4 regions of the Oleidesulfovibrio vietnamensis genome follow, and region 4 is predicted to be linked to each of the others. Evidence: predicted binding sites of a transcription regulator. Region 4 holds the regulator's gene; each other region holds the start of a gene.
The links. The regulator sigma-54, encoded in region 4, starts transcription at its own class of promoters, with help from an activator protein. The targets are predictions, from matches to a motif close to CTGGCACGGNNNNTGCTT.
Positions count from the first base shown of each region.

Region 1: the regulator sigma-54 is predicted to act here: its motif matches at 5,461-5,478, upstream of ACZ5D1_RS05905 (THxN family PEP-CTERM protein).
Region 2: the regulator sigma-54 is predicted to act here: its motif matches at 4,963-4,980, upstream of ACZ5D1_RS14060 (split-Soret cytochrome c).
Region 3: the regulator sigma-54 is predicted to act here: its motif matches at 4,874-4,891, upstream of ACZ5D1_RS00750 (periplasmic heavy metal sensor).

Region 1 covers NZ_AP042419.1:1,355,308-1,363,140, forward strand. Annotated here, with positions in the region: gene ACZ5D1_RS05885 (diguanylate cyclase) at 1-1,769, opposite strand, end outside; gene mtgA (monofunctional biosynthetic peptidoglycan transglycosylase) at 2,296-3,006, shown strand; gene ACZ5D1_RS05895 (DUF401 family protein) at 3,010-4,311, opposite strand; gene greA (transcription elongation factor GreA) at 4,643-5,134, shown strand; gene ACZ5D1_RS05905 (THxN family PEP-CTERM protein) at 5,532-6,320, shown strand; gene ACZ5D1_RS05910 (THxN family PEP-CTERM protein) at 6,594-7,385, shown strand.
Region 2 covers NZ_AP042419.1:3,126,255-3,134,087, forward strand. Annotated here, with positions in the region: gene acs (acetate--CoA ligase) at 1-1,059, opposite strand, end outside; gene ACZ5D1_RS14050 (bifunctional acetate--CoA ligase family protein/GNAT family N-acetyltransferase) at 1,301-4,036, shown strand; gene ACZ5D1_RS14055 (DsrE family protein) at 4,144-4,488, shown strand; gene ACZ5D1_RS14060 (split-Soret cytochrome c) at 5,050-5,895, shown strand; gene ACZ5D1_RS14065 (chemotaxis protein CheD) at 6,094-6,732, opposite strand; gene ACZ5D1_RS14070 (HU family DNA-binding protein) at 6,815-7,090, opposite strand; gene ACZ5D1_RS14075 (YbgA family protein) at 7,215-7,833, opposite strand, start outside.
Region 3 covers NZ_AP042419.1:168,639-176,471, forward strand. Annotated here, with positions in the region: gene ACZ5D1_RS00735 (VgrG-related protein) at 1-1,219, shown strand, start outside; gene ACZ5D1_RS00740 (sigma-54-dependent transcriptional regulator) at 1,509-2,909, opposite strand; gene ACZ5D1_RS00745 (ATP-binding protein) at 2,936-4,714, opposite strand; gene ACZ5D1_RS00750 (periplasmic heavy metal sensor) at 4,951-5,469, shown strand; gene ACZ5D1_RS00755 (vitamin B12-dependent ribonucleotide reductase) at 5,730-7,833, shown strand, end outside.
Region 4 covers NZ_AP042419.1:2,056,622-2,064,454, reverse strand. Annotated here, with positions in the region: gene ACZ5D1_RS09385 (phosphoribosylformylglycinamidine synthase subunit PurQ) at 1-37, opposite strand, end outside; gene ACZ5D1_RS09380 (CTP synthase) at 270-1,916, shown strand; gene kdsA (3-deoxy-8-phosphooctulonate synthase) at 2,097-2,915, shown strand; gene ACZ5D1_RS09370 (KdsC family phosphatase) at 2,905-3,426, shown strand; gene lptC (LPS export ABC transporter periplasmic protein LptC) at 3,427-4,041, shown strand; gene ACZ5D1_RS09360 (LptA/OstA family protein) at 4,028-4,567, shown strand; gene lptB (LPS export ABC transporter ATP-binding protein) at 4,568-5,290, shown strand; gene rpoN (RNA polymerase factor sigma-54) at 5,483-6,907, shown strand; gene hpf (ribosome hibernation-promoting factor, HPF/YfiA family) at 6,959-7,501, shown strand; gene ACZ5D1_RS09340 (PTS sugar transporter subunit IIA) at 7,505-7,833, shown strand, end outside.

The DNA.
Region 1 (7,833 bases), 700 kb from region 4:
TCCAGCACGCGGCGTCGGTTGAATATGCCTGTCAACTCGTCCGTGGATGCCTGTTCATGCAGCCTGCGCTCGTGTGCCTTCTGCCTGCTGATGTCACGTGCGGTTACATAGATGCGCCGGTGCTGCATGTCGGGCAGCACGTTCCACGAAAGCCAAATCCAGCTGCCTTCTTTTTTTAAAAAACGGCCTTCATGCGCCCGTACGGGAATGCCTTTCATCAGCAAAGCAAAATTTTCCGCAGCCTTGGGTACATCATCGGGGTGCACATAATCGAAACAGGGCGGCAGGCGCAGCTCTTCAGCGGTCCAGCCCAGCATGTTTTCCCATGCCGGATTGGCTTCAAGTATGTTGCCTTCAACATCCGTGATGGCCAGCAGGTCTATGGAGTTGCGGAACAGCATGTCGCGTTCCATCATGGCCTGCCGCCGCGCTGTTACATCGGTGGTGGTGCCTACCAGACGGGCGGGTTTCCCTTCGCGGTCGTGGCTTATGACGGCTCCGCGTTCCAGCACCCAGATGACAGCCCCGTCGGCGCGCACCGCACGGTGCTCTGTCTGAAAGTAAGGGACACCGCCCCGCAGATGCTCCTGCAGGTGGGCTGTCACCTCTTCTTTGTCGGCGCGGTGAATGCGCGATGACCATTCTTCGGGCGATGACAGCTGCTGGTCGGTTTCAAGTCCCATTATTTCTTTCCAGCGGGGAGAATAGTAAACTCTGCCGTCCGGTATGTTCCAGTCCCACAGCCCGTCCTGATTGCCGGTAAGAGCCATCTGCAGGCGCTCTTCATTTTCCCGCACTTTGGCAAGCCCCGACCGGTAGATGATGAGTGTGCTTGCCAGCACCAGCCCCACCAGAAACAGTACCCCCGCGGCGATGCGCCAGCGGGCCTGACGCTGCATTACCTCGTTGACGGTATCGCCCGATACGGCCAGACAGACCTTGAGCCTGCGTCCTGCGAAATCGACCGTGTCCCACGCCAGCAGCATCTGCTGGGCTTTGCTGTTTTCCGTGTCGGGAAAGTCAAAGATGCCGCTGCCGGATCTGGCTGCCAGCACTTCCCGGAAAACATGCATCCGTTCCGGTGCGTTTTCATAGATATGGGTAAATATGTTTTTGCCGATGTTGTTGCTGTCAGGGTCGAAAAGCAGTGTGCCGTCATCCGCCAGCAGGTAGCCTTGCCCTATGTTGTCCACATGCAGGTCGGCCACATACCGCTTGATTATCCGTGTGAGGCTGACAACCGTGGCAGACATGCCCAGCAGCTTTTTGCCGTCCGAAAAAGGATAAAGCAGTCCTGCAAGCTGGTGTTCGGGGGTGATGTGCAGGGGAGCTTTGAGCAGGTTGCCGGCCAGTTGTTCGGGGGCGTTGCTCCAGTTTTGCGTTATCCATTCCTGCGCGTATGCCGCGGCTTCCATGGAAAGCGGGACGGAAGCCAGCTCCACGCTTTTAAGGCTGTGCGGGGTATCCATAAGAACATAGGCAAGGATGTTCGGCTGTCTTGTGATGTGCGCGCTGAGCAGCTTTGCCTGGTATGTGGCACCGTAGTCGATGGCAAAGCGGGCATGCCCAGCAAGTGATGCGCCGGATGCGGAGATCATGTCCAGCTGGTCTTCTATGGCGTTGGTTGCCACGCGCACCTGCAGAGCCTGCTGCCGGCTGAACTGCGCAGCGTATTCCGAGGCGGTGGTGAAATCGAACCCCGCCATGGCTGCCACAAAGGCGATGAGGCTGACCAGCCCCATGATTACCGGAAAAAAGTGTTTTTTCATAAAAAATAGCCGCATCTGGAATGGAAGCAGTGCTGTCATGATACTAGCCGTGTGCCGGCTTCCGGAAAATGATTAGTTTCCGGCACAAGTAAGCGCTGTTTTTCGTTTGTGAACTATAACAGGGCTTGAATGTGTGAAAATGAAAAAAAATGAAAGTTTGACTTTCTTTTTTGTTGCTTTGGTGTGTTGATATGCCATATAACGAAAGCGTGACAGCCGGATTGTGAAGCAACTGTGCCGGCTGCGCTTCCGCCTTGTCCGGACAGCGCAGCCCGACGCGATCCTGTCATCCATATTACCGGCAGCGCGGATCCTCCTCCGGTGCTGCAACGCGCATCCTGAGTGTCATAATCCCGGTCACGAAGGTGCCGCAGAAAAGCCCCGTCCTCAACCGGGGCTTTTTTTTGCGCGGGGCTTTTTTTGCGTCCGGATGGCTGATGGTGGCGTATATTCAAAACTATGCTATACTACAGGGAAAGTACGCTACGCCGTGTGCGTGTGCAACGCCTTTTATGCAGGAGCGTGTATGGGTGATGCGGGGGTGACAGTTCGCCGTGTGCTGAAAACGTTTGTGCTGGCTGCGCTGGTGGTGCTGCCGGTGATGGCCGCCGATGTGCTGCGTTTCGCTTTCTGGCCGGATGTTGCCGTGCTGAAAAAAGAAAATCCCGCAGCAACTGAATACATGAGATTCAGAGAGTCGCTGGCGGAGCGTCCGGTTCCCAAGCTGCGGTGGGTACCTCTGGGGCAGATTTCTCCGTGGTTGGTACGGGCTGTGACCATAGCCGAAGATGACCGCTTCTGGGATCATGAGGGGTTTGATACGGAAGGCATGCGTCAGGCTTTTCTGCGCAACCTGCGGGAGGGGCGGCTTGCCGCGGGGGGCAGCTCCATTTCTCAGCAGCTTGCCAAAAATCTGTATCTGTCACCCGACAGAACCCTGAGCCGCAAGCTGAAAGAAGCCCTGCTTACATGGCGGCTTGAAGCCACGCTGTCAAAACGGCGTATACTGGAAATTTACCTGAATGTCATAGAATGGGGCGACGGCATCTACGGAATCAATGCGGCGTCACGGCATTTTTTCGGTGTCGAACCGGCGGCGCTCTCACCGGCGCAAAGCGCCCGTCTGGCATCAGTGCTTCCGGCGCCGCGGCGGTATTCTCCGGTTTCGGATTCCGGTTATGTCACAGCCAAAAGCAGAGTTATCCTGCGGCGCATGCAGCGGCGTTCGTGGCGCTGAGGTTCAGGGCTTGAGCCATAAAAGCAGCAGGCCATGGTATACAAGTCCGCTGCAGAACAGCAGCAGGCAGGGCAGTGCCACATGGCGCCACGCTTTGCTCAGGGTGCAGTGAAAATACTGGCATGTGAGCACAAAGCAGACATGCAGCGGCGTTGCCATGATGCCGGTGAATCCGGAAAATATGGCCAGCATGACATAGGCTGTCAGAGAATCCTGCAGACCGGCCTGAACGGCCAGTGACACGATAAGAGGAAATGTGGCCCCCACATAGGCCATGGTAATGCCCGATACCGCCCCGACAATAAAAGGCATGAAAATACAGCTTACCGTAAGGGCTGTGCGTCCGCCTGCCAGCTGCGCCAGCTGATGTACCGCCCCTGTGGTGTTCAGCATCTCCTTGAAAACAAATATGGCGGCAATGACGAGCACCATCTGCCACAGATGTCTGTGGCGCAGCGATGCCGCCAGAATACCGGCGCTGCCTTTATTCTGTACGGCTGCAGTCAGTATGCCTGCAGCCAGTGCGGCAATGACGCCTGATTCAAAAGGAATGCCCTGCGCTGAAAAAGCCAGTACCGTTTCAAGCAGCACAGAACCGCCGATGGCCACCAGCAAAGGCAGCCCCTGACGCAGAACCGCTTTCGGCGTGCTTGCCGTCACGGTACTGTCTGTCTGCACCGTGGCAGGCGGAAGAGAAAGTACCGCCGGTCTCAGCATGAAAAACCATCCTGCGGCCAGCATGATTGCCATGCCCGGCAAACCGAAGGCGCAGATGGTGGTTATGGGAATGCCCGAGAGCGATGCCGCCAGAATGATGCCCGGATACAGCGGCCACCATGTTTCCCATACATGCCGGTACCAGTAGTTGAGCGCAGCCAGCGTGTCTTTTGAAACCTGCATGCGGCTGGCCACGGCACCTATCATGGGGGCCGAAAAAACAGCACCGCCCGGCATGGGCAGCAGTCCTATAAGCATGGGGAAGAAAACCAGCCGCAGGCGCGGGTTTTTCAGATAGCCGGACAGCGCATCCATAAGACGCAGGGTCTGGCCTGATTTTTCCAGAACATCGCTGAGCAGCAGGATAAGCAGCACTATGGCCGCCAGCATGAGGGTCTGCGGGCTGGTCAGCCCCGTGAATACCGTGGGCAGCCACATATCAGGAGCCAGACCGAAAAACAGCCCTACGGCGGCACCGCCGCTGATAATGGAAAGCCCCAGATTCACCCTGAAGCGGATGGCGAGCAGCATGATGATGAAAGCGGCAGCCAGCTTGATAAGCGGCAATAACGAGTCCGGGCCGGTCACGGCGGTTTGCCTCATGTGTGGAAGGTCAGCGGCGCGGCTCCGGGCCGCTGCACGCAGGCGTGTTGCAAAAAGCGACGGTTACGGCTGTGACGTAACATGAATCATATGCCCTGAACAGCCATGAATTGCCTGCGCAAACAGGAAAAACGGTTTACTGTTAGAGGAAATATTTTGCGAACGGGGCTTGACCTCCGGTGAACTCTGTTCTACCCCTCAGGTTGCCAACACCTGTTTCGGACAGTGTCGAACAGCCTCGCGACCCATGGGCCGCGTGGCGTTTTTTCTTATTGTCGTTGGCAAAAAACTATCGAGAAATGTCAAGGAATCAAACATGAGCAGCATCCCGATTTCAGTTGAAGGCTTTGAACTGGTTAAACGAGATCTTGAAAGGCTGAAGCAGGAACGTCCCGCAGTGATTCAGGCCATCAAGGAAGCACGCGAAGAAGGCGACCTGAGCGAAAACGCAGGCTATGATGCCGCCCGTGAGCGTCAGGGCATGCTTGAAGCGCGTATCGGCAACATCGAATCCCGCATGGCCCGCTTCAATGTCATTGATATGAGAACGCTTGGCGGCGAGCGTGTGACCTATGGTGCCACCATAGAGCTGGAAGACCTCGAAACCGGTGAAATGCGGGTGTATACTCTGGTGGGTCCCGACGAGACTGACTATGTGAAAGGCAGCATCTCGGTTCTTTCTCCTGTTGCCAAAGCTGTTCTGGGCAAAGAGGAAGGCGACGAAGTTGTGGTGGACGCCCCGAGAGGAAAAATACATTACGAAATCGTTTCTGTAAGCTTCAACGGCCCTGTCATCACCCTCGAATAGTTTTACAGGCCAGTCTGGATGTGCTCCTGTCGGCGCCACCGGGCGGCCAGTACCTCCGGTGACACCAGACAGCCAAGACAAGCTCTGTAAGCCCCTGCCGTTTTTGCGGCGGGGGCTTTTTGTTTTTGCTGCGGGTACAGGCAGGGCAGTGTCAGGTATTTTTACTGGTGTAATTATAATCGACAGCTGTCTTTATCTTCTCAGTTTGTTATCAGTCTGTAATGTAAGGGCTATTTTATATTATAAGATGTGTCGCTTTTTTTTACATTTTTTTGTTCTTTGTCGATTCCAAGGTTAACATGTTGTTTTAATTTTGTATTGTCGATTTGGAACCGCTATTGCTTCTGTTATATCGAAGGCTTGGTAGCGTTAGAGTACAGGGTAACAGGAGTGAATCATGAAAACTGTCTGTCGGATTGCAATGGTGCTTGTTGCGACGCTTATCTTTGTTTCGTCAGCATCGGCCGGGGTGGTAACTTCCTGGCAGTATTCTTATGATGCCGGTTTTGTGGACTGGACATGGGCACAGTCCGGAGACTCCGGCGGGGTGAAGGGACCGGTCAATCTGAACGGCGAGACCGGCTACCATACCCTCTGGTGGGGCTCCAGCCTGCTTCCCTTGTTTCAGTCCCGCATTGAACTCAACGCACCTGTTTCCGGTGTGGTGAACACAGGCGGTGCGCCTGCCGCAGCCATGACCATGACGCACTACAACAGATGGACAACAAGCGCGCTTGTCTCCGGCACGGTGAAAGCCGTACTTGAACTTCAGGCGCTGGAGCCTGTGGCGGGTGAGCCTGCAACGCTTTCCACCGAACTTGATTTCAGCTTTTATGAAAAGTCTATATTTGAAGGAATGAGCCGCGATGTGTTTATTTTGAACAATCCGCAGGTCACCTTTGAAGGTTTTGAGTATGACGGTGAGTGGTACACGCTGGACTTCGGCGGGAGCTTCGGCGTTATTCCGGAATATTACATTCAGCGGATCGGGCTGGATACGGGACTTACATATTATGGATGGGTTACCTCGGAATTTGACAGTACCGTGGTGGACACCAGCTTTTCAATTTCGCATGTGATGCCCCAGCCCGCGCATGCTCCGGAGCCCGCAACAATGGGGCTTATGGGACTGGGTATGCTGGCCATGGGCGGATACGCCCTGTGGCAGCGCCGCAAAAAAAGCTGAGTTGCTGCAAGTGCTGAATCTGCCAAGCGGTCCGCCTGCGGGCCGCTTTTTTTGTGCACAAAATCCGGAATGAGTGTCTGCTCCTGTCGGGGGTGATGTCGGTAGTTATAACTGGTGTCGGATTTATTTACAGTTAAAATACAGTCAATCATGGGTAGGGTTTTGCCTAACATGTTAGATTAGATTGTGTTAGATTGCATGGAACGCTGTTTGCTTAACCAGTGTGCCTCTACCGAGGAAAGAACTCATTACTATTTGTGTAAGGAAGCTGTTATGCACACTCGTATTGTTACAATAACTGGTATTCTTGTTTTCAATCTTCTTTTTGCGGCCGTTGCTTCTGCTGCCGTGGTTACTTCGTGGGGCTACACCTACAACGCCGGTTTTACCGACTGGAAAATGTCCGACCGCTGGACCAGACCTTCTAAGTGGGGAAAAACCTGGATAGATGGCGAGAAGGCCTACAAGAATCTGTACTGGGGCGATAACTGGAACGGCTGGAGCGGAATCTCGCTGGACAGCGGAACCAGCGGTATTGTGCACACCAACGGTGATGCCGCGCATGCCATGTCCATGACGCACAGCAACTCGCCCACTTACGGCGGGTCGCTGGTATCCGGTACCGTCAAGGCCATGCTCGAACTGAGAGCTCTTGATCCGTACCATGGCTCAGAAATAGCGTTGTCCACGGCTCTGGAATTTGCATTTTATGAGACCCCCAATAACGGGCTGCTTACTGATGACGTGTTCATTCTGACCAACCCCGGGGTGACCACCGAAGGCTTCGAATACGGCGGCGAGTGGTACACGCTTGATTTCGGCAGCAGTTACGGTGTCATCCCCGAGTCCTACATCGAAGCTCTGGGGCTGGACACATCCATCACGTACTACGGCTGGCTGACTCCTGAAAATGCAGACACTACGGTGGACACCAGCTTTACCATCACGCATCGGCCGCAACCCACACCTGCGCCGGAGCCTGCAACGCTCGGGCTCATGGGGCTGGGGCTGGTGGCTCTTGGCGTGTATTCCCGTATGAAAAGAAATGTTGCGAAGCGTTCCTGATGAACCTGTCGCACCGCATACCGGCAGGCTCTGATGGCAGAGCCTGCCTTTTTTTATGCTGCTGCCATGTGCGCGAAACCATGGAGATACACCGGTACAATGCGGTGTGCGTTTGATGCCGTTTTTTCCGGAACAGCAGGCGTTATGTGTGGTGACAGGCGGGAGCAGTGCTGTAAGAAGCCCGTAAGGCCGGTGCAGGCTGTAACGCGCGTACTTTTTCCCGCAGGCGGTGCCGGGCTGTCACCGCCACTGCCTGACCAACAAGTCTCAGGTATTGCCGGGCTGTCAATTTGTGGTATAATGCAGGCGAAGGTGTCGAAAAGTATTACAGTTTCCGATGGGTTTTCCGATGTAGTACATAGTGGTAACCTGTTGACGCTATATGGAAAAAATATACAGGCACGGCGATTGCTTGTCAGATATGCCGCCTGCAACGGGTGGCTACTAA
Region 2 (7,833 bases), 1.1 Mb from region 4:
CCAGAAACGGTCCGGTGACGGCCATGTGGGTACGCCTTCGAACATCAGCGACGTGCCGCCCAGCGCCAGCGGCCCGTACACAATGTAGGAATGTCCGGTAATCCAGCCGGCGTCCGCCGTGCACCAGTAAACATCGTCATCCTGCAGGTCGAACACCCACTGCGTGGTGTGGGCGGCATAGGTCAGATACCCGCCGGTGGTGTGCACAACCCCCTTGGGCCGTCCCGTGGAACCGCTGGTGTACAGAATGAACAGCGGGTCTTCCGATTCCATCTCTTCACAGGGACACACGGCATCCAGTTCGGGGTCGGCAGCCAGTTCGTCCCACCACAGGTCGCGGCCTGCCTCCATGGGAATATCAACACCCGCACGGCGTACCACAATGCATTTTTCCACGCTGGGACATTGGCGCAGGGCTTCGTCCACATTGTTTTTCAGCGGAATACGACGTCCGGCACGCAGCACGGCATCGGCCGTAACCAGCACTTTCGCCTCGCAGTCCTGAATGCGGTTCTGCAGACTGACGGCCGAAAACCCGGCAAACACCACAGAATGCACTGCCCCGATACGCGTACAGGCCAGCATGGCAAAGGCCAGTTCGGGAATCATGGGCATATACAGCGACACCCTGTCGCCCTTTTTAACCCCCAGAGAACGCAGCACCGCTGCAAAACGGCATACTTCATCGTGCAGCATCTGATACGTGTACACACGCACGTCCTCTTCCGGCTCGCCCTGCCAGATGATTGCCGCCTTGTTGCGTCTGCCGCGTGTCAGGTGCCTGTCAATGCAGTTGTATGCCACATTGAGCCTGCCGCCGGAAAACCACCGGATGTCCGCCTGCTGCATGTCGGCGTCCAACACCGAATCAAACGGCCGGAACCAGTCCAGCAGCTTCACCGCTCTTTCGGCCCAGAAGCCTTCGGGATCTTCGTCGGCCCTGCTGCACAGTTCGCGGTACTGTTCCATGCTGCGTACGTGCGCGTTGTCGCGTCGGGCAAAAGGCGGTTCGAACACTCTTTTTTCATCCAGCATGCTTTCAATATTGGTCTGGCTCATACGGGTCTCCTTCTGCCTGACTATGTATTCGGGGTTTTTCTTACGGCAAAAAAAACATACCGCTGGCTCAACGTATACACCGCCTGTGCTTGTGTGCGAAGACTGACAGACCCTCTTTTCGGTGAACGGTCGATTACGCCCGTTCAAATTGACTTTATGCCTTTCACCGTGAAAATATGGCCCGTGAATGGTCCTTACGCCGCAGCCGGCGGCGCAACCTTCTACGCACGCGGGGTGAGATGTGAATTCTTCCGTTCTGGAGCAGATGTTCAAGCCCACATCCATTGCTGTCATCGGCGCCACAGACACTCCCGGACAGCCCGGCCGCATTGTCATGGAAAACCTGCTCAAAGGGGCTTTTCTGGGACCGGTGCTGCCTGTCAATGAAACCCGCGAGCCGGTCATGGGGCTGGAAAGCTACAGCGAAATAGACACGCTGCCCATCACCCCCGATCTGGCCATCATCTGCACAGACGCAGACAGCACGCCTTTTTATCTTGCGGAGCTCGGCAAACGCGGCACACAGGCTGCCGTACTGCTTTCGCACGGGTATTTCCGTTTCGACAGAGACAGACGCGAGGTGCAGCGCGCCACCGTCATGGATATTGCGCAGGCTCACGGCATGCGCATTCTGGGCCCCAACTGTCTGGGCTTCATCAACCCTTCCGTAGGCGTCAACGCCAGTCTGGCCCACCGCGAAGCGCTGCCCGGCAGAATAGCTTTTGTCTCGCAATCCGATTCTCTGTTCACCTCGGTGCTGGACTGGGCGACCTCGAAAGGCGTCGGTTTTTCACATTTCATTTCACTGGGAGACAGGTACGACATCAACTTCGCGGATATTCTCGACTACCTGAACAACGATCCCGGCACCCGTGCCGTTCTGCTGTATCTTGAAACCATATCGGGAGCGCGCCGTTTCATGTCCGCCGCCAGAGCGCTGGCCCGCAACAAGCCCGTGCTGGTGATGAAGTCGGGCAAATCGGAAGCGTCAGCCACTGCGGCCGCCGCACATTCCGGCATGCCTCCCGGCTCGGACGATGTATACGACACCGCTTTCCGCCGAGCGGGCATGCTGCGCGTGTTCGACATCGACAGCCTGTTTGACACCGTGGAGACACTGGCCCGTGCGGCACCGCTGAAAGGTGACAGGCTGGCCATACTGACCAACGGGGGCGGGCCCGGATTTCTGGCCACCGACGCACTGCTGGCCGGCGGAGGGCGTCTGGCGGAACTGAGCGAAGAAACCTGCCAGACACTGGACAACGAACTGAAAGGTGACTGGTCGTACTGGAACCCGCTGGTCATCAAAAGCGGCGCCGACGCCGACATGTACGCCCGCACCCTTAAAGTGCTGCTGGATGACAAAAGTCTGGATGCAGTGCTGGTCATGCACGTGCCAAGCATTTACGCCGACAGCGGACAGGTGGCCGAAGGCGTTGTGCGCGCGTGCCGCAGAACCAAAAAAGCCGTGCTCACCAGCTGGCTGGGAATAGATGATGCAGCAGGGGCCCGCAGCACCTTCCGCAAGGCGGGGCTGCCTTCGTTTTTCACGCCCGACAACGCCGTGCGTGCGTTTCTCAATCTGGTACAGTACCGCCGCAACCAGGACCTGCTTGTGGAAGCGCCTCCTTCTCTGCCCGACACATTCCAGCCTGACGTTTCACGCGCGCGTCTGGTGGTCAACGAAGCTCTGGACCAGCAGCGTCAGGTACTGACAGTAGCCGAAACTACCGGCATTCTGAAAGCGTATGGCATAAACATACCGGAAACACGCACCGTGCCCGACGTACACGCCGCAGTGCGTGCCGCGGAAGAGATGGGCTATCCCGTTGCGCTCAAGGTGGAATCGCCGGACATCCGCCGCAAGACACTGGCCGGCGGCGTTGCGCTTGATCTGGAGTCCGACGGTGATGTGCTGGAGGCTGCTTCGGCCATGATGCAGCGGCTGAAAACCCAGATGCCCGCCGCACGCATCACCGGCTACACGGTGCAGCGCATGTGCCGCAGGGCCACCGCCCTTGAGCTGATGGTCGAAACCGCCACCGACCCCGTATTCGGACCGGTGGTCCGCTTCGGTCAGGGCGGCGCAGGCGCCGATCTGGCACAGGATGTCAGCACCGCGCTGCCGCCGCTCAACATGAATCTGGCACGCGAGGCGGTTTCGCGCACCAGAGTGGCCGCCCGTCTGCACGATGCCGCCGGCCGTCCGCTTGTCGATGTTGATGCCGTGCACCTTGTACTGGTCAAGGTTTCGCAGCTCATCATCGACATACCCGAAATATTTGAAATGGAAATCAACCCGCTGTTTGCAGATGAAGACGGCGTGGTGGCGCTGGATGCGCATGTGCGCATAGCCTGGTCTACCGCCACAGGCACCGAACAGCTGGCCATCCGCCCTTACCCCCGCGAACTGGAGGAATGTGCCCGTCTCAAGGACGGCTCGGTGGTCGACCTGCGGCCCATCCGGCCGGAAGATGAACCTGACCACTGGGAATTCATTGAACATATGAGCCCGCAGGACAGAAGATTCCGCTTTTTCGGTAACGTGGGCACCCTGCCCCGTTCCGAAATGGTCAAGCTGACACAGATAGACTACGACCGTGAAATGGCATTCATTGCCAGAGGACAGGCGCCGGAAGGCGGACTGAAAACTCTGGGAGTGGCCCGTGCCATGATAGCCCCCGACAACTCCCGCGCCGAATTCGCAGTGGCCGTACGTTCCGACCTGAAGCGCGCCGGGCTGGGCAGGCTGCTGATGGATAAAATCATCCGCTATCTGCACAGCCGGGGCACAGGCCGCATAGTGGGCGAAGCGCTGGCGGACAACAAAGGCATGACGGAACTGGCACGGGCTCTCGGTTTTACCGTCACCAAAGACTTTGATGAAGACATCTACCACTTTGACATGGCGCTGGACGGCACACGCCTTACTCCGCGCGACGCAGCCCCGGACACATCCGCCGACAGCACCTGCTGACCGCATACTCTTTCCGCGGCTCCGGCGGCCATGCGGCAGGACAAAAAGGCCATGCACAGCCGCCGGACAGCACAACAGGCAGCATGTCGCACCCACAGGGAGAACACATGGATACCGGCAGAAAACTTTTTATCATCTGGAGCAGCTGCAATGCGGAAACAGCTCACAATCTTGTCTTTATGTACGCGGTCAACAGTCTGCGCAAAGGCTGGTGGGACCACGTGCGTCTCATAGCCTGGGGCCCCAGTGCCCGCCTGCTGGCGGAAGACCCTTCCGTGCAGGCAGAACTGCCGCGTCTGCAGGATGCGGGAGTAGAACTGTGGGCCTGCCGCGCCTGCGCAGAAAGCTACGGAATAGCAGGAAGGCTGGAAACTCTGGGACTGGACGTACTGTATGTGGGAGAAGCGGTGACGCACATGCTTCAGTCTGACTGGAAGCAGCTTACCTTCTGACCTTTACCGGTATTGCCGGATACTCCGTCCTGCCATGAATAACTTCCGCTGATGCGGTGCGGCATGCCGCGCCGCATCAGCAGCCGGAACCGGCGCAGCCCCCGTCTGACCGCCATGAGCTATTTCCGGACCGGACCGCCCCGTCCGCCTGCCGGATATAATGGCGCCGCCCCCAATTCAGCACACCGATCTTTACCTTTTTCACAAGCACATGCGACGAAAAAAGCACACACTGCAAACACAAGATTGCACATATTCGTTGCACAATGATTCAACTCCTGCCTCTTTTCCTCTCTACGACAGAAAACAGCACCATTTATGATGATTATACCACGGCTTCACCCCTGAAATGCAAACAACTGTTTGCATGTGTCATACTGACTATGCAGGCAACACGGCACCGGAAAACGCCTCTGTATCAAAAAATATACGCTAACCGCATGAAATACCGCGCTTGTTCATATTTTTCACAAGCTGGCACGCACGTTGCACATTCCCTTGCACAAATCACTACCTTCCGGTGCCCGCCGGAAGCTGATTCAGAGCAAAGGGAGACTCAACATGACCAAAATAAGCAGACGACAGGCTCTTGGTGTAGTCGGCGGCAGCCTGATGGCTGGTGCAGTGGCAGGCGGAACGCTGGTGGCAGGCGGCATGACCGGACAGGCGCATGCGGCGGCACCCGGCACCGCGGCACGGTTTCAGTTCGAGGAACAGCCGTTTTCGTGGCAGCCGCACATTCTTGACCCTGAAGAATGCGCCGTTGCCGCGTATGACGGTTACTGGCACAAAGGTTTCGGCTGCGGTTACGGCGTGTTCTACGGCATTGTAGGCATGATGGCCGAAAAATACGGCGCACCGTATAACCAGTTCCCCTTCAGCATGCTCGAAGTGGGCAAAAGCGGAATTTCAGGATGGGCAACCATCTGCGGCGCCCTTCTGGGCGGTGCCAGCGCATACGCTCTGTTCTGGGGACGCAAGGAACGCGACCCCATGGTGACCGAACTGTACCGCTGGTACGAGCAGACCGCGTTCCCCATTTACAACCCCGGCACCGCAGCCAAAGGCTTTGCCGGCGACCTGCCCACCAGCATAGCCCATTCGCCGCTGTGCCACGTTTCTGTGAGCAAGTGGTGCTACGAAACCGGCATAGCCGAAAAGAGCAAAGAGCGCAGCGAACGCTGTGCACGCATAACTGCCGACGTGGCCAAAAAAGCAGTTGAAATAATGAACGCCAAACAGACAGGCGCATTTGTGGTCGAGCATAAGACACCTGAATCGGTGGAATACTGCGGCAGCTGCCACGGTGCCGGCAAAGAATCGCCCATAGTGAAAGGCAAGATGGACTGTGCTCCCTGCCACTCCGGCAGCGAACACACACAGGACAAATACAACAACCACCCGTAAGATCATTCCGCCCGCTACCGGTGACATACGTCCGCAGGCAGAACAGGCAGTCCCCGCCTGCGGCGCAGCACCGGTACACGGCCGGTTTCTGCATACCCGAACCTCCGGCAATGCCCGCTGCCGTACACAAAAAGCCCGTCCGGAAACTCCGGACGGGCTTTCGTATTTCTGTCGCATAATACGCGCGCCAGCCGCACGTCAGTCCAGAGAACATCCGCGGGCGCTCTGCGCTCTGGCCTGTTCTTCCTGCCTGCGGGCAAGCTGGTTGGCCGCGTTGTTCAGCAGCTTCACCCACACTTCGCCCGTACGCGTATTGAAAAGCAGCTTGCGGCCACGCGTGCCCTGCACCTGTTCGCTGCGTATCTCCAGCCCTTTGGCGGCCAGAACCTCACGCGCGGTCAGCACATTACGCCCGCCCACATCTATCATGCACCGGTCAGGATGTTCTTCGCGCAGCCCCATGCTGAAGGCGCCGCCGAACAGCTTCACCTCCACCTCTTCGGGATGCAGGCCGCGCTTTTCAAAGTTGCCGTACACCGCCTCTATGGCCGAATCAACAAACCGGCACGGCTCGTTACAGGGCCGGTAGCTTTGCGTGATCACCGGCAGCATTGCATGAAAGATGCCCGCCAGCTGCAGTCTGCGGCTAAAAAACGTGACCGAAACACAAGACCCCAGCACAGTGGAGATAAGCAATGCCCGCCGCGTGACGATGCCCTCGCCTATCTTCAGATGTACATGAGGCAGTCCGCAGTCGGCCAGCGCATGGGGTAAACCATGACGGGCCAGCGACATGCACTGCATGGCGGCGCGCTGTTCCGCACTGTATCCGGACATGACAGGAAGCCCTTTCCCGATACCGGACCGGACAGACACGGCACGCACCGCAAAACGGCAGGCGCGCGGAGTAAGGCCGGAATCAGGGGTTGACCAGTTCCTTCATTTCTTTACCGGCACGGAATACGGGCAGACGCTTGGGCGACACCTTCACGCTGTCTCCCGTTTTGGGGTTGCGCCCCACATAGCCCTTGTATTCCTTGACCTTGAAGGAACCGAAGCCGCGGATTTCAACCCTGTCTCCGGCTACCAGTGCTTCGCGCACGGAGTCGAAAAAGGTGTTGACCACCGCCACGGCCTCATCTTGAGACAGGTTGTAGTCCTCAGCCAGTGTCTTTACCAGTTCGCTCTTGTTCACAAGGTTCCTCCTAAGAGTCAATTACCGCAAGTACCACTATAAACTACATACATGGTTCAAGTATTCATGACAAGAAGGATAGTGAAACTATAAGCGTTCCGGTGCATTTTTTTTCCGGCACCCGTCAGATGTGGTTACGCAGCTTCAGTTCCACCGGATGCGGGTTAAGATAGTACTGCCCGGCAAGATACTCGTCACCGTATTTACGCACATAATGATTCAGCATGGTTACAGGCACTATCAACGGTACAAGGCCGTTACGGTACCGGTCTATGATTTCGACCAGTTCCTGCTTTTCATCTGTTGTAAGCTGCCTGCGGAAATAGCCCATTATATGTTGCTGCACATTGGCATGCCTGCCCGCGGTGGCACGTACCGAAAGAGCTTCCATAAGCAGCCTGCGGTATTCCGTGCGGAACTGCTCCGGGCTGTATTCGCGCACGGCGGCAACCAGCCTGCCCATTTCGCGGTATTTCTGTGTGGAATGTGCCAGCAGAAGCAGTTTATGGCGTGTATGAAACTCCACCACCGCACCGGGTGCCATGCCTGATTCCAGCAGGTCGTACCAGCGGCGCACCACAAACAGCCGTTCTATGAAGTTTTCACGCAGCACGGGGTCGTTCAGCCGGCCTTCCTCTTCCACGGGCAGCAGCGGAAAATGCTCCATGAACGTTCTGGCAAACAGCCCCGAGCCTTTGAGCACGGGCGCGCCCACGTTCTTTACCTCACGCGGGTCGGTGAAA
Region 3 (7,833 bases), 1.7 Mb from region 4:
TCTGCGTAGGCCCGTTACCGGCCGTACACTGCCTGCACAGCAGACCGCCGCTGCAGGTTCCGGCACCGGACGCTTCGGGGAGCTGCTGGGCGGCAGCGCCCTGTCACGCAACGGTCAGAAGCTGCTTGATGATGTTCTGGGGCTGGGCAAAGGTGACGGCAAAGAAGAATCTCCGCTTGAAGGCGCCATGCTGGGCAGCATGAATCTGCTGAATACCAGAGCGCTGGCCACCCTTACCAGAGTGCTCTCCGGCCCGTCCGGCCCGTCCGGTCTGGCCGGTTCCTCCGGTCTGGCGGGTCTGGCATCGGGCGGAGCACCTGCCGGTACCGCGGCACTGCCCGTGGAAGGGCTGGCTTCGTTGCGGTCTGCCATAGCCGATGCCGTGGGACTGGGCAGTGAAACCGGTGAAGTAAGAGGCCGCATATCATGGAACGGTGCGGCTGCAGCCTACCGGCAGGCCGCGGAAGCTCCGGACGGCATGAGCGCGCTCCGGCAGGAACCTGCTGCGCCCGAATCTGCCGGAAAGATTGCTCCTGCTGACGGGAAGAACGCCGCAGGCGGCGTTGCGGAGTCTGCACCGCTTACCGGCTGGCTGGCAGCGCAGTTTGAGTCCGGCACGCAGGGCGTGGCAAGCATCGGCTACGACCGTCATGGCGGCACCTCCTACGGAAAATATCAGATTTCCTCGCGGGCGGGCAGCATGGATGCCTTTATCCGCTTTCTGCAGCGGGCAGCACCCGAGTACGCGCAGCGTCTCAACGCCGCAGGGCCGGCCAACACCGGCGGTACGCAAGGTGCAATGCCCCGTGTATGGGCGCAAATCGCCGCTGCTGATCCGGCAGGATTTGAATCATTGCAGAACAGATTCGTGCGGGAGAACAATTTCCTTCCCGCTTTGCGAAAGGTTACCCGCAACTCGGTACTTGAACGCGACCATATGAGCGGTGTTCTGGGCGAAGTGCTGTGGAGCACCGCCGTGCAGCACGGGCCCACGGGCGCAGCTCGCATTTTCCGTCAGGCTCTGGGCAGAACCGGACAGGATGATTCTTTTACCGATCCTGCATTTCAAGGGCGGTTTATACGCACAGTTTATGACCTGCGCAGCAGGCAGTTCGGTTCCTCCACCAACGCCGTGCGCTCCGCAGTGCAAAACCGCCTTGAACGCGAAATGGAACTGGCGCTTTCATTGATCGGATCAGATAAATCGCTGTTTGCCTGATTTTGCGGATTTTGCCCGCCGGATGCCTGAGAAACCTGAGAAACCTGAGAAGCCTGAGAAGCCTGAAGAAAACTCCGTCAGGGGGCGGCTGAACCTTCCCCCCTGTAATGCGCCCCGTGCAAGGCACAGCGATGCCCGCAACGCGACGCGCCGTGCGGTTGCCGCCATGCAGCCGCAACCGTAAGCTCTTCGATGTCAGCTGACCGCGGCAGAACATGCGCAACGGGGGATGCAGGGGGAATCATGCCTCTTGCCCGCCGGAGGTCTTGTTCCGGTTCCGGTCTTCCGGTTATTCCATGCCGTATTTTTTCAGCTTGTTGTGCAGTGTTGCGCGGGTGATGCCCAGCCGGCGGGCGGCTTCGCTTTTATTGTCGGCACATTCGCGCAGCGTTGCTTCAATGGCGCGGCGTTCCAGATTTTCCAGCGAGAGCCCCGCATAGGGGTCATGGACGGTGTCGGGCAGCGGTGTGTCCGTATCGGGCACTGCTGCGGTGATATCCGTTTCGCCGTCAGCCGCTGCAATGTCCGGCGGCAGTTCGCGTCCGGTGACATATTCGCCCATGCTCATGATAACGGCGCGCTCCACGGCGTTTTCCAGTTCACGCACATTGCCCGGCCAGTCATAGTTGACCAGACAGTTCATGGCCTGCGGGGTGAATCCTTTGAGCATCTTGCGGTTACGTTCGGCATAGCGGGTCAGAAAGTGTCCGGCCAGCAGGGGGATGTCGTCGCGCCGTTCCCGCAGTGCCGGTACCGCTATGCCGATGACGTTGAGCCGGTAAAACAGGTCTTCGCGGAACCTGCCTGCGGTCACCTCTGCGGTCAGATTGCGGTTGGTTGCGGCGATGACGCGTACATCGACTCTCAGCGGGTTGTCGCTGCCTACCCTCTGGATTTCACCCTGCTGCAGCGCACGCAGCAGCTTTGCCTGCAGTGCCAGAGACATTTCGCCCAGTTCATCCAGAAACAACGTACCGCCGTCCGCCTGAACAAACCGCCCGTCGCGTTTTTTGTCCGCACCGGTAAAAGCACCTTTTTCGTGGCCGAACAGTTCTGATTCCAGCAGCGATTCCGTAAGGGCGGCGCAGTTGACGGTTACCAGCGGTCTGTCACGTCTGCTGCTTCCTTCGTGTATGGCTCTGGCCACCAGTTCTTTGCCTGTGCCCGATTCTCCGGTGATGAGTACCGTGGCGTCGCTGGGCGCCACTGTGGCCACCAGCTCGGTAAGCCGGCGCACGGCCTCGCTGCGGCCGATAATGCGCGAGGCAGCCTGCCCCGCGGACAGAGAGCTGCGCAGCTCTCTGTTTTCCGAGGCCAGCCGCGTGTGATCAAGCGCGCGCTCCAGCGTCAGTTTCAGCTCGTCGAAATCAAGCGGCTTTGTCAGGTAGTCATAAGCACCTATTTTCAGGGCTTCCACCGCTGTATTCACCGAAGAATATGCCGTCATGATAAGCACGGGAATGGCCGGATTGTGGGCCATGATATGCCGCAGGGCTTCTATGCCGCTCATGCGGGCCATGCGGATATCCATCAGGATGGCGTCATATGCGCGCTCCTGCACCTTGCTCACGGCCACGGAACCGTCGTCGGCTTCTTCCGCCGAGTACTGCCAGCCGCGCAGCATGGTGCGCAGCATGGTTCTGTGCGCCTGATCATCATCCACTATCAATATGGTAGGAGCGTTTGTCATGGCTGTTCCTTTGACGCGCCGCCGGGTCAGCTGTTCGCGTTGCGTTGCGGTTCAAGCGGCAGAATGAGAGATATTTCCGTTCCGCTGCCTACGGAAGACTGCACGGCTATTTCGCCGCCGTGGGCCTCCACTATTTTGTGCACAATGGCCAGCCCGAGCCCCGTTCCCTGACTTTTGGTGGTGAAATACGGGTCAAACATGGTGCTCAGGGTTTCGGGCGTTATGCCGCAGCCCGTGTCACGCACCTTGAACCGCAGCAGCCTGCGGCCTTCGGAAGAGGTACTGTCGGTGTCAACGCTCAGCGTCAGTACGCCGCCGCTTTCCATGGCATCCAGTGCGTTAAGGCAGACATTCAGCAGCGCCTGCGTCACTCTGTCGGGGTCGAGCACTGCCTGCGGCAGGTCGTCCGCCGCGGCGAACCGCAAGTCTATGTTTTTGCCCGCGGCATCCTGCCGGATAAGGCGGAGTACGTTTTCTGCCAGCGATTCCGGTCTGCTGGGCTTTAAAGACAGGTCCGACGGGCGGGCCAGACCGATAAGGTCGGAAATGACGCGGTTGAGCCTGTCCACCTCCTGCACCATGATCCGGGCGGCATCGCGGTCTTCGCTGCCTTCGGCAAAGCGGGTGCCGAAATAGGTGGCATATCCTTTGATGGAGCTGAGCGGATTGCGTATTTCGTGAGCCACCCCCGCAGCCAGACTGCCTATGGCTGCCAGCTTTTCGCGCCTGCGTACTTCTTCTTCCAGTCTGCGCACTTCGCTCAGGTCGTGCAGCAGCAGCAGTTTGCCCATCAGCGAACCGTCTTCGCCTGTTATGCACGCACCGGTAACACTGACGGGGACAGGGCCTCCGGTGCCGGAAAGCACCGTTTCTCTGCCGCTCAGTATGTGCTGGGTGTCCAGCTGGCGTACGGCATGCATGAGTACCGGCGGCAGCGGCGGGCAGCTTGCGGCTGCTTCGTGCGTATCGTGAGCGGCGGTACCGTCTCCCAGCATGGCGCGGGCCGTATTGTTCATGAAAGAAACATCTCCGGCGGCATCCAGCACCACCAGACCTTCGGGGAGATTGGAAACAATCTCATCCGACAGGGCCTGTGTGCTTTCCAGCTCTTTGCGTGCGCGGCGGACATTCTGTGCCCAGATAAGCGATATGAAACCCGCAACCCCCAACAGCAGCACTATGGCTGCCATGGTCATGGTGTGCTGTTTGTCCTGTCTGCGGGCGTCTTCGAACGGCTGAACGTCGAACCCGACAAAAATGATGGGCGGCGGGCCGTCCGGCTGCTGCCAGTTATCCCACGCGTGGTTGCGCATGTGCGGCATCATGTGTCCCCTGCGGGCATGGCGGCCCTGCAGCGGTGCAAATTCACGGTAGACCACAAAGTATCGTTTACCGGCCTGCCCGAAAATGCTCCACCTCGGGCGTGTGTCAGGCCGCAGCAGGTCGGTGGTCACCTCGGCGCCGAAAAGCCGTTTGCCTACCTGTTCGTTGTTGCTGTGAGCCACAATATTGCCTTCCCTGTCTGTCAGGGCAATGAAATCAATATCCGGCTGGTCGGCCATTTCTTCCAGCAGCACCTGCAGGCGGAACGCGCTGCCGCGCATGCCCGTTCGTGCTCCGGCCTCAAATGCCTTGATAAGCGATCCGCCTTTTTCCAGCAGGATATTGGCCATGTATTGTTCCGAACGGGTGATGTTGCGCACTGAAAGCGCCACAACCACCACGCCCAGAATGACCGCCGCGCCGATAACCAGCCACGGCGAGGCAAACGGCCCGGGAAGGGAATGTTTTTTTCTGAAGTGCATTGCCGTCACCTTGCGTGTTCAATATTTGTACAGCGTCTATTTTTTATACAGTGCTTTTTCTCAAAGGTGTATGTTTTTTATACACTGACTTTCACTGTACTGTCCCGCTTCTGTGCATAACATGCCGGTTTGTTGTGCGATATTGCTTCATGTGCGTGTATGGCACGCCTGTTGCTCTATCATGAGCAAATGCAAGCAACGCACCAGAAGGTGCACAAGGTAATCCGGAGGACATTATGAAGACCCGTTCCATTATCACCATAGTAGCAGCCCTCGGTATTTTTGCTCTGGCAGCAGTGGCTTTTGCCGGTCCTTACGGACACGGATACGGCCATCGCGGCGGATACGGCGGCATGGGTGCCGGCGGCGGGGCGGCCGTGTGCCCCTTTGGCGGCAGCGGACCCGGCGGTCAGGCCGCATATGATTCGCTGACACCCGAAAAGCAGGCTCTGTATGACAAGATTGTGGCCGAAGCCGACGGCAAGATGACCCCCCTGCGCGACAAGCTGTTTGCCAAGCAGGCAGAATTGAATGCCATGTACAACAATCCGTCCACAGACCCCGCGGCAGTGGGCAAGACTGCCGGTGAAGTGGCCCAGCTGCGCACTCAGCTGCGCAACCTGCACATTGAACTTTCCCAGCGCCTTGAAAAGGAAGTGGGGCTCAAGTCCGGCTTCGGACGCGGTCACCGCGGCGGGTTTCATCGGGGCGGCGGCTACCATATGGGTGGCGGCATGATGGGCGGACACTACTAAACAGCACAACGGCGCTGCTTCCTTCACAGCGGCAGCCGCGGCATACTGCGGGTACAGACCGGCCGGAGCAATTCCGGCCGGTTTTTTTATGCGCGGTCAGCGGTGTGCCGCGGCGGCAGTGTACGGACACGCACCGTGTCAACAACTGCAGATTGTGATGCGGCAGTGGCTTTTTCCGGCAGGGCATGCTAAGCTCCGTAGCAGGTAGTAAAAGTTGAGAAAAACTATAACTAATTGATTTGATACGTTAAAGGGATGACATGAAACAGCCGGAAGACTTGCAGCCCGTTGTGCTCAACCAGAATGCAGAGGTCGTGCTTTCGAAGCGTTATTACCGCAAAGGCCCTGACGGAGAACCGCTGGAAGATGCCACGGGGCTTTTCTGGCGTGTGGCGTCTGCCATCGCGGCGGAGGAGGGTAAATACCCTGATTCGTCGTGCAGGGCGGACGAACTGGCCCGTGAATTTTACGACCTGATGACATCGTGGAAATTTTTACCCAATTCTCCCACGCTGATGAATGCGGGCACTGATCTGGGTCAGCTGGCGGCCTGTTTTGTGCTGCCGGTGGGTGATTCCATAGAAGAGATTTTTGACGCCGTGAAACATGCCGCCATGATTCATAAATCAGGAGGCGGAACAGGGTTTTCATTCTCGCGCCTGCGTCCGGCGGCCAGCCGAGTGGGGTCCACGGGCGGGGTTGCCTCGGGTCCGCTTTCTTTTTTACGCATTTTCAATACCGCCACGGAGCAGATTAAACAGGGAGGCACGCGCCGCGGGGCCAATATGGGCATTCTGCGTGTGGACCATCCGGACATTCTGGAGTTCATCCGCGCCAAGGAACGTGAAGGGGAATTCAATAACTTCAACCTTTCCGTTGCGCTGACCGAAGATTTTATGAAGGCGGTGGAAAAAGGTGAAGAATATCCTCTGATGGCGCCGCACTCCGGCGAAGCCAAAGGTACCCTGAATGCCCGTGAGGTGTTTGAGATACTGGTGCAGAAAGCGTGGGAGTCGGGGGATCCGGGCATTGTTTTCATTGACCGGATAAACCGTGACAACCCCACGCCCGCACAGGGCGAGATGGAGTCCACAAACCCGTGCGGGGAGCAGCCACTGCTGCCTTACGAGGCTTGCAATCTCGGTTCCGTCAATCTGGCCGGACTGTACCTTGCCGGGCATGGCAGCACGGCAGATTCCATAGACTGGGCAGAGCTTAAGCGTATTATCAGGCTTTCCGTGCGTTTTCTGGATAATGTCATCGATGCTTCGCGCTATCCGCTGGACCGCATAACAGAAACGGTGCACAGAAACCGCAAAATCGGGCTGGGCGTCATGGGCTGGGCCGACCTGCTGTTTCAGCTGCGCATTCCCTACGACAGTCAGGATGCCGTTAAGCTTGCCGGCCGTGTCATGGAATTCATCCGCGCGGAAGGCCGTGCCGCCTCCAAACAGCTTGCCAAGGAACGCGGACCCTTTCCGGCTTACGCCGAGTCAGTGTTCGGACAGCGGGACCTCGGACCGTACCGCAACGCCACCATAACGACCATTGCCCCCACCGGAACCCTGTCCATTCTTGCGGGATGCTCTTCCGGGGTTGAACCGTTGTTTGCGCTCAGCTTTGCGCGGCATGTCATGGACGGCGAGCGTCTGGTGGAAGTGAATCCTTATTTTGAGCAGGCGCTCAAGGACGAGCAGTGCTATTCTGAAAAGCTGATGGAAGCTGTAACGCAGAAAGGGTCTGTGCAGACAATGGAGCACCTGCCGCAGCATATGCGCGATGTTTTTGTGACAGCCATGGACATAGATCCCGTATGGCATCTGAAAATGCAGGCGGCGTTTCAGGAATATACCGACAACGCCGTGTCCAAGACCGTCAACCTGCCCAACAGCGCAACCATTGACGACATACGCAGCATTTACTGGATGGCGTATGAGCGGGGCTGCAAGGGGGTTACCGTATACCGTGACGGCTGCAAACAGTCGCAGGTTCTGTGCACCGGCGACGGAGAAAAAAGCAAGGAAGAGCAGAAAAAAGAACGCAGCGTTGTGCGTGAACGTCCTGATATCGTATACGGATTTACCCAGAAAGTGGAAACGGGGCTGGGTGTGCTGTATGTGACTATTAACGAAGTGGACGGAAGGCCGTTTGAACTGTTCACCACCATAGGCAAGTCGGGGCGGTCCATCACCGCAAAGGCGGAAGCCATCGGCAGACTGGTTTCGCTGGCGCTGCGCTCCGGCGTTGAGGTGGTGGAAATAGTGCGGCAGCTCAAGGGTATAGGCGGAGAACACCCCAAGTTTCAGAAAAAAGGATTGCTGCTGTCCATACCCGATGCCATTGCATGGGTAATGGAAAACAGGT
Region 4 (7,833 bases):
CGTAGCCGGTTATAACCAGCGTATTCACCTTGGTCATCATGGCTCCTGAAAATGTTTGCTTGACAGAGGAATGTCCATTCCGTAGCAACACACGTTTGTGCGTGCGGAGATATCCGGGCAGTTGCTGCTCGGAACCGCAGATAATAGTGGCAGCCCCTGTCGGCGTCAATGGCTGACGAGGGGTGTCGTTTTTGATACAATCAGCTGTTACCGTGTGAAACAGGATTTTTTCCCGTTTCCGAATCAAATCATGCTGAGGCAGGAGTTACATGAAAACCAAGTTTATCTTTATCACCGGCGGGGTGCTTTCGTCGCTGGGCAAAGGGCTGGCTGCCGCATCTGTGGGGGCACTGCTGCAGGCCCGGGGACTCAAGGTCACCATTCAGAAACTCGACCCCTACATCAATGTCGACCCCGGCACCATGAACCCGTTTCAGCACGGCGAAGTGTATGTGACCGACGACGGCGCTGAAACCGACCTTGATCTTGGCCATTACGAGCGCTACCTCGGCATTCCCATGAACCAGCGCAACAACTACACGTCCGGTTCCATCTACCACCGCGTGATCACAAAGGAACGCCGCGGCGACTATCTGGGGGGCACCGTTCAGGTTATTCCGCATATCACCGACGAAATCAAAAGCGTGATCATGAATCTGGCCAGCGACGACCTTGATGTGGCGCTGGTGGAAATAGGCGGAACCGTGGGTGACATCGAAGGACAGCCGTTCCTTGAAGCCATCCGGCAGCTTCGTTCCGATCTGGGCCGTGACCGCTGCATGTACATCCACCTGACGCTGGTACCGTATCTGGCCGCCGCCGGCGAACACAAAACCAAGCCTACCCAGCACAGCGTCAAAGAGCTTCGCAGCATAGGCATTCAGCCCGACATTATTCTGTGCCGTTGCGAAAAAGCCGTCACCGATGACCTCAAGCACAAGATTGCTCTGTTCTGCAACGTGGAAAAAGATGCTGTTTTTTCTGCTGTTGACGTGAAAAACATCTATGAAGTGCCGCTCAGCTTCTACGAGGAAGGCTTTGATCAGAAGATCGCCATCATGCTGCAGCTGCCGGCCAAAAATCCTGACCTGAGCAAATGGCAGGAGCTGGTGGACACATGCGCTAACCCGCAGGGCAAGGTGACCATCGGTATCGTGGGCAAGTATGTCGATCTTAAGGAAGCATACAAAAGCCTGCACGAAGCGCTTATTCACGGCGGTGTGGCCAACAAGCTGGCTGTGGAGCTCAAGTACGTCAATTCCGAGCTCATCACCGATGAAAATGTGGCGGAATCTCTGGCCGGTCTCGACGGCATTCTGGTTCCCGGCGGCTTCGGCAGCCGAGGCGTGGAAGGAAAAATCCGGGCCATCCGTTATGCCCGTGTGAACAAGGTGCCTTTCTTCGGCATATGTCTGGGTATGCAATGTGCGGTCATCGAATTTGCCCGCAATGTAGCCGGACTGCCCGCCGCCAACTCCGAAGAGTTTGACGAACAGACTCCCGACAAGGTGATCTACCTGATGACGGAATGGTTTGATTTCCGCAGCAAGCAGGTGGAGCGGCGTGATTCAGGCAGCGAAAAAGGCGGCACCATGCGTCTGGGATCGTACCCCTGCGCCGTGGTCAAGGGTACCAATGCCTTCACTGCCTATCAGGCTGAAAAAGTGGACGAACGCCACCGTCACCGTTTTGAATTCAACAACGCCTATCTTGACAAGCTCAAAGAGGCCGGGCTGGTATTCAGTGGTCTGTCACCCGATGGTGAACTTGTCGAAATGGTTGAAATCAAGGATCATCCCTGGTTCCTCGGCTGTCAGTTCCACCCTGAATTCAAGTCCTACCCCATGACACCGCATCCGCTTTTCCGCGAGTTTATAAAAGCCGCCGGAAAACAGGCTGTAAAAAGCAAGCGGTAACGCTTGAACTCCTGCCATAAACGGGGCGCACACCAGTGCGCCCCGTTTTTTTAGACTTTCAATCCGGCTTTGAATCGGATAGGTTTCCTGTGGTTTTCCGGTTCCGGCATGCTGCCGGACAGCCGCGCCCAAGCCGTGCGCCGCGGCCACCTCACCAAGATTTTACCATGGCGGAGATGCATGACGTTTTCTACGACAGAACTCTATAAAACCCTGTGCGACGGCCCGTTTATCATTGCAGGCCCCTGCGTGCTCGAAAGCTACGAGCTGGCGCTTGAAACTGCCCGCATTGTGCGTGAGGCTGCGGACAGACATGCTGTCACAGCAATTTTTAAAAGCTCTTTTGACAAGGCCAACCGTACATCGGCCTCCAGCTTCCGCGGCCCCGGAATGACTACGGGGCTGGAGTGGCTGGCCCGCATCCGCGAAGAAACGGGCCTGCCTGTCATTACCGATATTCATGAACCTGCTCAGGCCGCACCTGTGGCAGCTGTGGCTGACATTTTGCAAATACCGGCATTTCTGTGCAGGCAGACAGCCCTGCTGCAGGCGGCTGCCGCCACCGGCAGCGTGGTCAATGTAAAGAAAGGCCAGTTTGTGGCGCCTTGGGATATGGGGCCAGTGGTGGAAAAACTGCATGCGGCAGGAAACCGTCACGTGATGCTTACCGAAAGAGGGGCAAGTTTCGGCTATAACAATCTTGTGGTCGATTTCCGCTCTTTTTCCATCATGCGCAGCCTGAATGTTCCTGTAATTTTCGATGCCACCCATTCCGTACAGCTTCCGGGCGGGCAGGGTTCCTGCTCCGGAGGAGACAGAAGGCATGTTCCGGCGCTGGCCCGCGCAGCTGTGGCAGCAGGTGCAAACGGTGTTTTTCTGGAATGTCATCCCGACCCCGACAAGGCGCTGTGCGACGGCCCCAACAGCTGGCCCGCGGGGCGCCTGAGCGATCTTGTAGGAGATCTGAAGAGCATCTGGAGTATTGACTATGCGTGTTAAAGAGCTGGCCGCCAACATCCGCCTGCTTGTTCTGGATGTGGACGGGGTGCTGACAGACGGCGGTCTGTACTATTTTGGTGACGGCAGGGTGGCCAAGCGCTTCAATGTGCAGGACGGGCTGGGAATCAAGATGGCTCAGTCAGCAGGGCTTGTCGTGGCCGTGATTACCGGTCTTGACTCTGAAGCCGTGGCCGAGCGTGTGCGCGGGCTGGGCATAGAGGACTACCATGCGGGCTTCACGCACAAGCTGGACGTCATGCAGGGATTGCTTGAAAAATATGCTCTCAAACCGGAGCAGGCCGCTTTTCTGGGCGATGACTGGGTGGATCTGGCCCCGCTCAATCTTGTGGGGCTGCCCATGGCAGTGGCCAACGCCCAGCCGGAGGTAAAGGCCGTGGCCAAATATGTCACCACCGCCACGGGAGGCCATGGCGCCGTGCGCGAAGCTGTACGTTTTATCCTTGATGCCCAGAACAAACTGGCTCCCATGCTCAGGGAGTGGTCTTCCTAGATGTCCCGCCGCAGAATGTACTGGGTCGCCGGTATGCTGATTCTGCTCGCCGGCCTGCTGTTGTATGCGGCCATGGGGGCACGTCAGGTCAGTGAAGTGCGACGCTCTCTGACCGATGCCCAGCCTGCCGTGGAAGGTAATGTCGATCTGGCGCTGTCGGGTGTGCGCCTGAAGCAGGGCGAAAAAGGACGCGAACTGTGGACGCTGGAAGCTGAAAAAGCGTTTTATGACCAGCAGGGCGACACTGTACGCATCAAGCAGCCCGACATTGTCTATTTTCTTGAAAAACAAAACGACAACCTGAGTGTTAAAGCGCGCTGGGGCGAAATAAAGCAGAGCAGCCAGTCCATGCGTCTGTGGGACGATGTGGTTCTGGTGCAGACAGACAAAATGCTTAAAACATCTCTGCTGACCTACCTTGGCAGCTCCCGTGAACTGACCATGCCCGAAAAGGTATGGTTTGAAACCGGCGCCATGAACGGTACCATGCATGACGTGCTGTGGCTGCTGGACACTAACGTCATTAAAGCCCGCGGAAGCGTTGACATGGTTCTGTACCTTGAAGACGGCTTCAGCGGCTTAGCCCGAGGAGAAAAACGTCATGAACAGAATTAGCATAACAGGCCACATGATTATGGTGCTGCTTGCCTGTCTGGTTTTGCAGGCCGCCCCCGCCACCGCGGCAGAGGATATTCCCACCTCCATCACATCTAAGACCATGACTTATGACGCCAACGCCCAGCTGATCATTTTTGAACAGGATGTGTACGTGCAGCGCGGTGAGTTTGAACTGTGGGCGGACTCCATCTCCGTCTATCTGGACAAGAACGCCAGTGCCGCCGCGAAGCAAAACGACGCCGAAGGCCCTGCCATTGACGCCGGCCAGATCAACAGGCTGGTGGCCGAAGGTAATGTACGCATGAAGCAGCTGACGAAATCGGGAGAATGCCGCAAGGCCACCTACAAGGTTTCGGAAGGACTGCTTGTGATGGAAGGAGACCCCGTACTTCGCGACGAGGGCAACAGTATCGGCGGGCAGGAAATCAGGTTTTATGTGAACGAGAACAGAAGTGAAGTGTTGGGCGCGCCTGGTAAGCCCGTCAATGCGGTTTTTTCCGCCCCCAAAAGGATGAAGAAGTAAATGGCGGTCATTCAGGCTACAGGGTTGCGCAAGCAATACGGTTCGCGCGAAGTGGTCTGCGGCGTTTCCCTGAATGTGAAACAGGGGGAAATTGTCGGCCTGCTGGGCCCCAACGGCGCGGGCAAGACCACGACATTTTATATGCTCATAGGCATTGTAAAGCCCAATGCCGGCGAGGTGCAGCTGGATGACCTGAGCATATCCGACTGGCCGCTGCATGAACGCGCCCGTATCGGTTTGAGCTATCTGCCTCAGGAAAGTTCTGTTTTTAAAAAACTCACTGTCACTCAGAATCTGCAGATGATTCTGGAACATGTGGGATTGAGCAAAAAAGCTCAGCAGGCAAGAGCGCAGGAACTGCTTGAAGAGTTCGGCATCACCCACATCGCCGATTCATACGCCATGCACCTGTCCGGCGGTGAACGGCGGCGGCTGGAAATCGCCCGGGCCCTCATCCGCGCCCCGAAGTTCATCCTGCTTGATGAACCGTTTGCCGGCATTGATCCTCTGGCCGTGGATGATATTCAGGAAATAATCAAAAAACTGCGCGACAAAGGTATCGGGGTGTTGATCTCTGATCATAATGTGCGTGAAACATTGAATATCTGCGACAGGGCTTATCTCGTTTACGAAGGAAGGGTCATTCTGGAAGGCACTCCGGAAGCCATTGTGGCCGATCCCAAGGCCCGCAGTGTCTATCTGGGAGAGGGCTTCTGCCTGTAAGTCCCCCGGCTCCGGTTGCATCACACAGATATATGTGGCAGAAAAGAGTCATGGAATGTATTTTGGAATGATTTTTGGATAACAGAACGGAATATACGTTTCCGCTGTCTCCGGTATCAGGGCTTTGATATTCTCTGAGCAATAAAAACAAAATATATTCAGCTTTTATAATCTTAAGGATTCGGTTGAACAATGGCTTTAGAGTTACGACAGCAGCTTAAACTCGCTCAGCAGCTTGTGATGACGCCCCAGCTTCAGCAGGCGATCAAACTGTTGCAGCTTTCACGCGTCGAGCTCGTTGAAACCGTTCAGCAGGAACTGCTGGAAAACCCGTTTCTTGAAGAAACACAGGAAGAGCGCCCAGTCTCTCAGGCTGAAGAGAGAGCCCCGAGAGCAGAAGAAGCCGACCCTTTCCGTCAGGAATTGGTAAAGAATGCCGACTGGGAAAACTATCTTGGCGATTTTGCCAGTACCGGCAAACAGGCAGGCGGACGCGACGCGGAAGTGCCGGAAGAGATGACCGCCTTTGAGGCTCGTTTTTCATCCAGCCCCACGCTGGAAGGGCATCTCAGCTGGCAGCTGCGCTTGTCTTCCGCCACGGAAAAACAGCTGGACATAGCAGAAGTCATAATCGGCAACCTTTCGCCTGCGGGGTATCTGCAGGCGACGGTGGAAAACGTGGCGGAAATGGCCGGTGCCGGTACGGCAGAGGTGGAAGAAACGCTGCATCTGCTGCAGCGGCTTGATCCCGTGGGCATAGCGGCGCGTACTCCGCAGGAATGCCTTCTGGTTCAGGTCGAAGTGCTTGGATACGACCGCGACCCTGTGCTTGTCGAGCTGATCCGCGATCATCTGGAAGACCTGGAAAAACGACGGTACAAGCCTCTTCTCAGAAAATATCGTCTGGGAATGGACGACCTTAAAGAATATCTTGACCTTATCCAGACTCTTGACCCCATGCCGGGCTCCCGCTTCGGTAACGAACAGCCCGCGTATGTCAGCCCCGATGTCTACGTGTATAAAAGCGAGGATGATTTTATCATCCTGCTGAACGAAGACGGCCTGCCACATCTCCAGCTGAGTGAATTTTATAAAGAAGGCGTCAAGGGCACCACTGATAAAGAAAAGGACTACGTGCAGGAAAAAATGCGCTCCGCCTCGTGGCTTATAAAAAGCCTTTATCAACGGCAGCGAACCCTGTACAAAGTAGTTGAGAGCATTATTAAATATCAGAGGGGTTTTTTCGAGGAAGGCGTATCCCGGCTTCGCCCGCTTATTCTCAAGGATATAGCGGACGACATAGGAATGCACGAATCAACCGTCAGCCGTATTACAACAAACAAGTATGTGGCTACCCCCCATGGTATTGTGGAGCTTAAGTATTTCTTTAACAGTGCACTGGCGTTAAACGACGGAACAGAGGTAGGTTCTGAAAGTGTGAAAGCGCTGATAAAGAACCTGATTTCTGAAGAAAATCCTAAAGAACCGCTCAGTGACGAAAAGATCGGAGAAATTCTTAAAGAAAAGTTGCAAGTCAATATTGCTCGAAGAACCGTGGCGAAGTATCGTACAGCTATGGGAATCCCTTCTTCTTCGAAACGAAAAGCTGTATTTTAGGCCAAAGGATTTCCGGCAGAAATGCCTGATACTGAATCTCTGGAGGTTTTTATGAACATCGCTTTCACTTTCAAGAACTTCGAGCCTTCCGATCACTTGAAAAAGTATGCCAACCGCCGTTTTGAAAAGCTCGGACGCTTTTTGAATAAGTCAGAAAACCTTGAGTTACAGGTTCTGTTGAGCGTTGATAAATTCCGGCACAAGGCGGAAGTACAATGCACGGGCGAGGGGTTGAATCTCTCTGCAGTGGAGCAGAGCGAGGATATGTATGCCACTATTGATCTTGTGCTGGATAAGCTGGAAGCACAGGTCAAGAAACACGCAGAAAAGACTAAGGATCGGCGCCGTTCCAGCAGTGATGACAGCGTGCGTATGGATGTGTTCAATTACAAAGACAATGACGGCGTGCGCGAGCGCACCATCATTGAAACTGATGAGATTGATCCCAAACCCATGCATATTGATGAAGCTGCCATGCAGCTTGAGGCGCTGGATTACGAGTTTCTCGTTTTCAAAAACGCGCAGAACAACCGCGTGAATGTCATCTACCGTCGCAAGGACGGAGACTTCGGGCTGATCGATCCGGGATTCTAAAAAATGAAACTGGGTGAATACCTGGATAAAGACCTCATAATTCATGAGCTTTCCGCCAGCACCAAAACTGAGGTGCTGGCGGAACTTGTGAAACCGGTCATCCAAAAATATCCGGAACTGGATCAGAATACCGTGGTCCGCATTCTGCAGGACCGTGAAAATCTGGGAACAACCGGCATCGGTGACGGCATAGCCATACCGCACGGCAAGGTGGAGGGGCTTGACCACATCGTGCTGGTGGTCGGTCGCAGTTCTGAAGGGCTTGATTTTGAAGCGCTTGATTACAAGCTGTGTAACGTATTCTTTCTTGTTCTTGCTCCAGAACAGGTGGC